2 regions of the Mammaliicoccus sciuri genome follow, and region 2 is predicted to be linked to the other one. Evidence: a T-box and tRNA genes for the amino acid it is inferred to sense, from the RefSeq annotation. Region 2 holds a T-box; the other holds one or more tRNA genes.
What was found. The T-box of region 2 lies ahead of tyrS (tyrosine--tRNA ligase). A T-box ahead of a tRNA ligase gene usually reads a tRNA of that ligase, here a tRNA-Tyr.

Region 1 (4,431 bases), 790 kb from region 2:
ATTTTTCAGCTTGTAATATTGTAGATTGTGGACCAGAAACTTTTACATCTACTGTTTTAGGTGCTCCTGATAAATATAATTCTTTCGTATTATAGATTGTATCTACTGGAACATCTTCTATTACATGATCTGAATTTTTTAAAGCATTTTCTGAAAACAAACTACCGAACACATTATTCACAGATAAGAACATGAGTAGCGCTAAAATTAAAGCTACAAATCGTAAACCCCATTTAGATTCTAGCATCTACTTCACATCCTTTCTGTTTTGAACAGAACCAAACCAAAGCTCAACTAGTAACTCTCTAAAGGTTTCACTAGAAATTTCTTTTCTTAATCGACCATCAATTGTTACAGATATTGAACCTGTTTCTTCTGATACTACAACTGTAAATGCATCTGATACTTCTGAAATCCCCACAGCTGCTCTATGACGCGTTCCTAAACTTTTAGAAATTTTTTGACTGTCAGATAACGGCAAATAACTTGCTGCTGTAGCAATTTTTTGTTCACGTATGATCATCGCACCATCATGTAATGGTGTATTTGGAATAAAAATATTTGTGAGTAATTCTTGAGAAATATCAGCATTAATAGGTATACCTGTTTCTATGTAGTCTTGAAGTCCTGTTTCTTTCTCGAATACTATTAATGCACCGATTCTTCTTTTAGCCATATACTGAACAGCTTTATCAACACTATCAGTTAACCTTTCTTGTTCTGCTGATGTCGCCACATTTACTCGTTTAAATAGACTTCCTCGCCCTAATTGTTCCAACGCTCTTCTAAACTCTGGTTGGAATATTACAATGATTGCTAAAAATCCCCATTGCAATACAAAATCAAATAAAAGCGTAGTAGTCGTCAAATTCAAAAAATTACTTACTGTTCTACCAATTATGATGAAAAATATACCTTTTAATAGTTGTATCGCTTTTGTACCTTTAACGACCGTTATGATTAAGTACAATACATACCATACAATAATTAAATCAAGTATACCTGTTATAACTTTTAAGGCACTTAATTCACCAAAAATGTCAGGTAACTGCATAGTATCTCCTCCGTATTTCATTTACCTAGTGCTTATTATAACAATTTTTGAGATATATTGTTAATTTAATTATATATAAAACAAAAAAAGCCTCTATAAAAGAGACTTCTTTATTAAAGTATATTTTATCCATGATTGTCAATTATAATAATTTCTCTCCAAAGAATGAGCCCATTAACCCAATTGCTTGGTGAGCCGTTTTATTATATTCATCGATTAGAGGATTTACTTCGACTAAATCAGCAGATACGATTAAATTTGACTCATGGAGTAACTCCATAGCTAAATGGCTTTCTCTATATGTTGCGCCTCCTGGTACAGTTGTACCCGTACCAGGTGTTTCGACTGGATCTAATGCATCAACATCCAATGAAAGATGTACACCGTCTGTTTTATCCTTTAAGTAATCTATCGTTTCAGATATAACTTGATTCATGCCAAGTTTATCTATATCTGCCATTGTATATGTACGTATACCTGACTTTTTAATATATTCCTTTTCACCATCATCTAAATCTCTCATTCCAATTAGAACGATATTTTCAGGTTTTACTTTATTCTTATATCCACCGATATTCATTAATTCTTCATTACCTTCACCTAATAAAACTCTTAATGGCATTCCATGAATATTCCCACTTGGTGAAGAATCTAATGTATTTAAATCTCCATGTGCATCATACCAAATAACACCGAGATTATTATAATGTTTACTGATACCAGCGATTGATCCAATTGATAATGAATGATCTCCACCTAAAATTAAAGGAAAGTTACCATTATTCATCGTTTCATTTACGGATTCATATAGGTTATTTGAAAATGAAATCACTTCATCTAAATTTCTTAAACCTTCTTGTTCGCTTTTATATTTTTTCATATCTATCTTAGGTGATTCTACATTACCCTTATCTATGACATGATGACCTATATTTTCTATTCTCTCAATCAAACCAGCATATCTCAAAGCATCTGGTCCGAAATTAACGCCTAATTTTCTTTGACCAAAAGCAGTTGGTGCACCGATTATTCCAATGCTCTTTTTCATAATTTCAAATCCCCCTTAATTTGCATTACTATTATATTCTAGTATATGTAAGCACTTACATCAAGCTATATAAGGGTTTGTGGATAATATTAATATATTCCAAATATTTATACGTATATACATCAATTTATGCATATTTTCATCAACAAAAAAGAGACATTAGATTAACTAATGTCTCTTACTTATGAGCCATAGAGGATTCGAACCTCTGACCCTCTGATTAAAAGTCAGATGCTCTACCAACTGAGCTAATGGCTCTTAATGGCTGGGCTAGCTGGATTCGAACCAGCGAGTGACGGAGTCAAAGTCCGTTGCCTTACCGCTTGGCTATAGCCCAAAAATGGTGGAGGGGGGCAGATTCGAACTGCCGAACCCGAAGGAGCGGATTTACAGTCCGCCGCGTTTAGCCACTTCGCTACCCCTCCAGCTTATTAAATTAAATGGTGGAGAATGACGGGTTCGAACCGCCGACCCTCTGCTTGTAAGGCAGATGCTCTCCCAGCTGAGCTAATTCTCCATAAATAATGACCCCTACGGGATTCGAACCCGTGTTACCGCCGTGAAAGGGCGGTGTCTTAACCGCTTGACCAAGGGGCCATGGCTCCACAGGTAGGACTCGAACCTACGACCGATCGGTTAACAGCCGATAGCTCTACCACTGAGCTACTGTGGAATAATAAAATTAAACATTTGCCCGGCAACGTCCTACTCTCGCGGAACGTAAGCCCAACTACCATCGGCGCTAAAGAGCTTAACTTCTGTGTTCGGCATGGGAACAGGTGTGACCTCTTTGCTATCGTCACCAGACAAATTATTGCTTGAGTCAATCGTTTACATACTTCCTCATCACCGCTGTCTTCCTCATTCATTTACGAAAGTAAACTCATTTGTCAGCCATTGTGATTCGTTGTCTATAAGCGTTTTCTCTACGCAATACAAATTGAAATGTATTACACATTCAAAACTAGATAGTAAGTAGATTTTACGGCTAAAACCGATTTAAATTTGATTAAGTCTTCGATCGATTAGTATTCGTCAGCTACACACATTACTGCGCTTACACCCCGAACCTATTAACCTCATCATCTTTGAGGGATCTTATAACCGAAGTTGGGAAATCTCATCTTGAGGGGGGCTTCATGCTTAGATGCTTTCAGCACTTATCCCGTCCATACATAGCTACCCAGCTATGCCGCTGGCGCGACAACTGGTACACCAGAGGTATGTCCATCCCGGTCCTCTCGTACTAAGGACAGCTCCTCTCAAATTTCCTATGCCCACGACGGATAGGGACCGAACTGTCTCACGACGTTCTGAACCCAGCTCGCGTACCGCTTTAATGGGCGAACAGCCCAACCCTTGGGACCGACTACAGCCCCAGGATGCGATGAGCCGACATCGAGGTGCCAAACCTCCCCGTCGATGTGAACTCTTGGGGGAGATAAGCCTGTTATCCCCGGGGTAGCTTTTATCCGTTGAGCGATGGCCCTTCCATGCGGAACCACCGGATCACTAAGTCCGTCTTTCGACCCTGCTCGACTTGTAGGTCTCGCAGTCAAGCTCCCTTGTGCCTTTACACTCTGCGAATGATTTCCAACCATTCTGAGGGAACCTTTGAGCGCCTCCGTTACTCTTTAGGAGGCGACCGCCCCAGTCAAACTGCCCGCCTGACACTGTCTCCCACCATGATCAAATGGTGCGGGTTAGAAAGTCAACACAGCCAGGGTAGTATCCCACCAGCGCCTCCACGTAAGCTAGCGCTCACGTTTCAAAGGCTCCTACCTATCCTGTACAAGCTGTGCCAAATTTCAATATCAGGCTACAGTAAAGCTCCACGGGGTCTTTCCGTCCTGTCGCGGGTAACCTGCATCTTCACAGGTACTATGATTTCACCGAGTCTCTCGTTGAGACAGTGCCCAAATCGTTACGCCTTTCGTGCGGGTCGGAACTTACCCGACAAGGAATTTCGCTACCTTAGGACCGTTATAGTTACGGCCGCCGTTTACTGGGGCTTCGATTCGTAGCTTCGCAGAAGCTAACCACTCCTCTTAACCTTCCAGCACCGGGCAGGCGTCAGCCCCTATACATCACCTTACGGTTTAGCAGAGACCTGTGTTTTTGATAAACAGTCGCTTGGGCCTATTCACTGCGGCTCTTCAAGGCTTGCACCCTAAAAAGCACCCCTTCTCCCGAAGTTACGGGGTCATTTTGCCGAGTTCCTTAACGAGAGTTCGCTCGCTCACCTTAGAATTCTCATCTTGACTACCTGTGTCGGTTTGCGGTACGGGCACCTATTTTCTAACTAGAGGCTTTTCTTGGCAGTGTGAAA
Region 2 (4,431 bases):
GTGATTTTTCGTAATCTCTACCACCAACGAACGCTAGTATTTTACCAGATTGATTTTCTTTTAATAATGCACCGACTTCATGTTGGAACTCTTTAGAATCTTTTTTACCTTCACTGTTTGTATAACTTGCTTCTCTATCCCAAGAGTAGCTACCAGAATTATCTTTAACTTCTTGAAGTTTATCGTACATATCTTTTTCAATCGTTGTATCTACACGGTAACCTTCAGTTCGCATAGCTTGATTAGCTTTTTCAGTATATTTCGTCATAAGAACAGGCGTTTGATCAAGTTCTTTCTTAGAAATATTATCTTCTTTTGCTAAATGGTATTTAAGAATATCAACAGTACGTTTTTCAACTTCTTCCGTTAAGAATGGATATTTCTGATTAGGTTCTTCAACTTTATCAACAAATGATTTCTTGATGTCGAATTTTAAAGCTTCATCGTATTCTTTTTTCGTGATTTTTTCTTCTTGATACATTCTTTTCAGAACATAGTGTTGACGATTGATGCCGTATTTCAAGGATTCATCATCTTTTAAATCACCATTCGGTAAGAAAGGTGTGTATGTGTAAGGATTCTGAGGTAATCCAGCAAGATATGCAGATTGTGCAATATTTAAATTCTTAGCTGATTTACCAAATACACCTTGAGCAGCGGCTTCAATACCCGCAATATTAGAACCATTTGAATTTCTACCAAATGAAACGACGTTTAAGTAACTATCAATAATTTCTTCTTTTGATAAGTTCTTTTCAACATTCATTGAAAGTAGCATTTCTTTTGCTTTACGTTCAAATGATGTTTCATTTGTTAAAAGTTGGTTCTTAACAAGTTGTTGTGTTAATGTACTCCCGCCAGAAGAATTAGCACTACCAAGTACTTCTTGTACTGATGCTCTTATAAAAGCTTTAGGTACAATTCCGTTATGGTTATAGAAGTCTTCATCTTCTGTTGATATAAGTGCATTTTTAACATTTTTACTTATGTCTTTCCCTTTAATAACATCCCTTTGGACATCACTTTTTAATCGACCAAGTGACTCTCCAGAACCAAAATAAACAGAAGTACTTTCTGTCATTGAATAAAGTTGTTGCTTCATTTCTTTTTTAGACATTACTTTTTCATCTTTGACAAGTCCTGCGAAGTATCCGCCGCCAATACCCAATCCTAAAGCTAATAATAAACAACTAATAAATACAATAATGAAAAATAAATTGCTTATTACATTGTATGCAGTATGGAATATGAGTTTTGGGGACCATTTTGTTTCTTTAAAAGTATCTTTATATTTCTTACTTGAACGATTAAATTGTTCTTTAAGTTTGTTTTTAGACTGATTTGAACTCAAATTTTTACCTCCAATCTAATCATCAATATTATAACATATATGTTTAGTGTTGACTTTTAAAAAAGTTAGCATTATACTTTGTAATTAATTGCATAAGGTAATGAACTAAAGGAGAAGTAGTGATTATTTTCTTTTTAAGAGAGTCAGTGGTGCTGCGAACTGATAAAGTGATAATGATGAATACACCTTTATAACAACAAGTTCAACGTTTTTAATGTACGTAACATTAGAGAGTGATGATGTATGTATTTACGTCATAAGTATGGTGGTACCGTGTATTCAAGCACCCTTACATTTTTTGTGAGGGTGCTTTTTTATATTCTATTTTAGAGGAGGAAAATACAATGACAAATGAACTTTTAGAAGATTTAAAATGGAGAGGTTTAATTTATCAACAAACTGATGAACAAGAAATTGAAGACTTATTAAATAGAGAGTCAGTTAAAATATATTGTGGTGCAGATCCTACAGCTGATAGTTTGCACATTGGACATTTATTACCATATTTAACACTACGTCGTTTCCAAAACCATGGTCACACACCAATCGTCTTAGTTGGTGAAGGAACAGGTATGATTGGAGATCCATCAGGTCGTTCAGAAGAAAGACAATTACAATCAAATGAACAGATGGAAATTAATACAAGAGGCATTATGAATCAAATGCATAAAATATTTGATTTTGAAGGTGAAGGTTCTGCTATTCTTGTTAACAATAAAGATTGGTTAAAAGAAATAGATTTAATTTCATTCTTAAGAGATTACGCTAAACACGTGGGTGTAAACTACATGTTAGCTAAAGATTCTGTTAAGACAAGATTAGAAACAGGTATTTCATACACTGAGTTTACGTACATGATTTTACAAGCCATTGATTTCGGATACTTAAACCGTAATTACGATTGTAAAATGCAAATCGGTGGTTCAGACCAATGGGGTAACATCACGACAGGATTAGATTTAATGAGAAGAATGTACGGTGACACTGAAGCTTACGGTTTCACAATTCCACTTGTTACAAAAGCAGATGGTAAAAAATTCGGTAAATCTGAATCAGGTACTGTATGGTTAGATAGAAGTAAAACATCAGCTTACGAGTTATACCAATTCTGGATTAACTCTCAAGATGCCGATGTTGTAAAATACTTAAAATACTTTACTTTCCTTGATAGAGAAGAAATTGAAAGACTTGAAAGAACAGTTGAAGAAGCACCTCATTTAAGAGAAGCTCAAAAAGTATTAGCTGAAGAAATGGTTGGCTTTATACATGGTGAAGAAGCTGTAGAAGAAGCTAAAAGAATTACAGATGCACTATTTAAAGGCGATATTAAATCATTAACAAAATCAGAAATCGTAGAAGGTTTTAAAGATGTGCCAACAGCTGAAGTAAGTTCTGAAACTGTACAACTTGTTGACTTTATTATTGAAGCAGGTGTTTCTCCTTCAAAACGACAAGCACGTGAAGATATCACAAATGGTGCAATTTACTTAAACGGTGAACGTATTCAAGATGTTAACCATGAGATTTCAAGCGAAGATAAAATAGATGACGAATTTACAATTGTTAGAAGAGGTAAGAAGAAATACACAATGGTTAAATACGTTTAATATTTATGAGTTACATGGGCTGAGGCAACGATGTTTGTCTCAGTCTTTTTCCTACGATTTGTCAACTACTACGTAGTAAAATGTATTTAAAATTGGCATCACTAAATAAGCCTTTATTATTTAATAATTTTTTCAATATGTTATGATTTATTTGAATAGATTATCAGTGTGGAAACAAGTGATAATCATATTCTTTATTATTTATAACTAGATAATGAATGGTTTTAAGTAGCTTGTTAACGCAAGCTATTGAAGCAGTCTTGTGGCCTTTGCCATTAGGCTGCTTTTTTAATTTGTAATAATAGTCGATAATATGATTTTTAAATAACCTTTGACCCAACAGGAAATTTTTAATGATTAAGTAAAATAATGATCTAGCATGTTTGTTTCCACGTTTGTTAATTTTATCTTTAAAATGCGTTTTACCAGACTGATATCTTTTTATATCAATGCCTACATATGCATTCAATTGTTTATGAGAATCAAAGGATTTGATGTCACCTAATTCGCCAATAATCATTATGGCTGTTAAATCACCAATGCCAGGAATAGATTTAATTATTTTAAATTCTTCGAATTCCTCAGCTAACACTAATAACCTTTGTTTTATAGAAGCATGCCGTTTCATTAGATTTAATAAATCTTCAATCACATAAATTAATTTATCTGTTAAAAATGAATCTTTAGAAACAGAAGGATAACTGACCATAGAGAACTCTACGAGTTTTTTTGCATATTGTGCTTTCTTTTTCTCTGATAGATTTTTTCTGTACAACTATTAATTGTATTTTTTAGTTCTTCAATTTCATTAGAATCAACAAAGTCAGGATGTGGGAACTTACTAGCTACTTGTAAAGCCAATTTTGAATATCTATCCTTAAATAGGTTTTGTAATTCTGGAAAAGTCATATCTAGTAACTGAATCAATTGGTTTTTTAAGTAATTTTGTTGATTGTTAATTTCTTCATAGTATCTTGTCAGTGCTCTCAGTTTTACGTATTTTTCTTCCATTAAATTTCTAGAAGGTTTTTTATTTATATTTTTAGCTAAAACGGCAAGTTTATGTGCATCAGATTTATCTGTTTTCCAATTTCTTAAAGAATTAGTTAGTAATTTTGCCTCAAGAGGGTTAATTACACAAAATGAAATGTTGTTAACTGTACAGAATTTCTCTAACACTTTTGAATATATACCAGTAGCTTCAAATAAAAAATATACTCCTGCGAAATCCTTTATATATTTGTTTAGTGACTCAAAACCATTATTATCGTGGGTAATTTCAAATTCTTTAACAAATTCATTGTTTGAATAATGTGCAATAAAACTCTTTCCTTTTCCAACATCTATACCAAAATATTCGATAAAAATCACTCCTAAGTTATTAAATTTAAGAAGCTTTAACTTCACTTAGCCTTACTTAGTTCATTTTCCTGTACACGATCTCAAGGGACCCAACATACTAAAATCGAATTC

Region 1: it has a tRNA-Tyr gene. The T-box ahead of tyrS (tyrosine--tRNA ligase) is inferred to sense a tRNA for this amino acid. The anticodon was not compared.

What each region holds. Positions count from the first base shown of each region.
Region 1 is NZ_CP094824.1:2,572,758-2,577,188, forward strand. It holds gene MUA60_RS13530 (CdaR family protein) at 1-247, opposite strand, end outside; gene cdaA (diadenylate cyclase CdaA) at 248-1,054, opposite strand; gene rocF (arginase) at 1,197-2,102, opposite strand; tRNA gene MUA60_RS13545 (tRNA-Lys) at 2,288-2,360, opposite strand; tRNA gene MUA60_RS13550 (tRNA-Gln) at 2,365-2,439, opposite strand; tRNA gene MUA60_RS13555 (tRNA-Tyr) at 2,444-2,527, opposite strand; tRNA gene MUA60_RS13560 (tRNA-Val) at 2,544-2,619, opposite strand; tRNA gene MUA60_RS13565 (tRNA-Glu) at 2,628-2,699, opposite strand; tRNA gene MUA60_RS13570 (tRNA-Asn) at 2,701-2,775, opposite strand; rRNA gene rrf (5S ribosomal RNA) at 2,795-2,909, opposite strand; rRNA gene MUA60_RS13580 (23S ribosomal RNA) at 3,108-4,431, opposite strand, start outside.
Region 2 is NZ_CP094824.1:1,779,540-1,783,970, reverse strand. It holds gene MUA60_RS09200 (transglycosylase domain-containing protein) at 1-1,351, opposite strand, end outside; T-box leader at 1,452-1,645, shown strand; gene tyrS (tyrosine--tRNA ligase) at 1,696-2,958, shown strand; partial or broken gene MUA60_RS09190 (IS110 family RNA-guided transposase) at 3,122-4,320, opposite strand.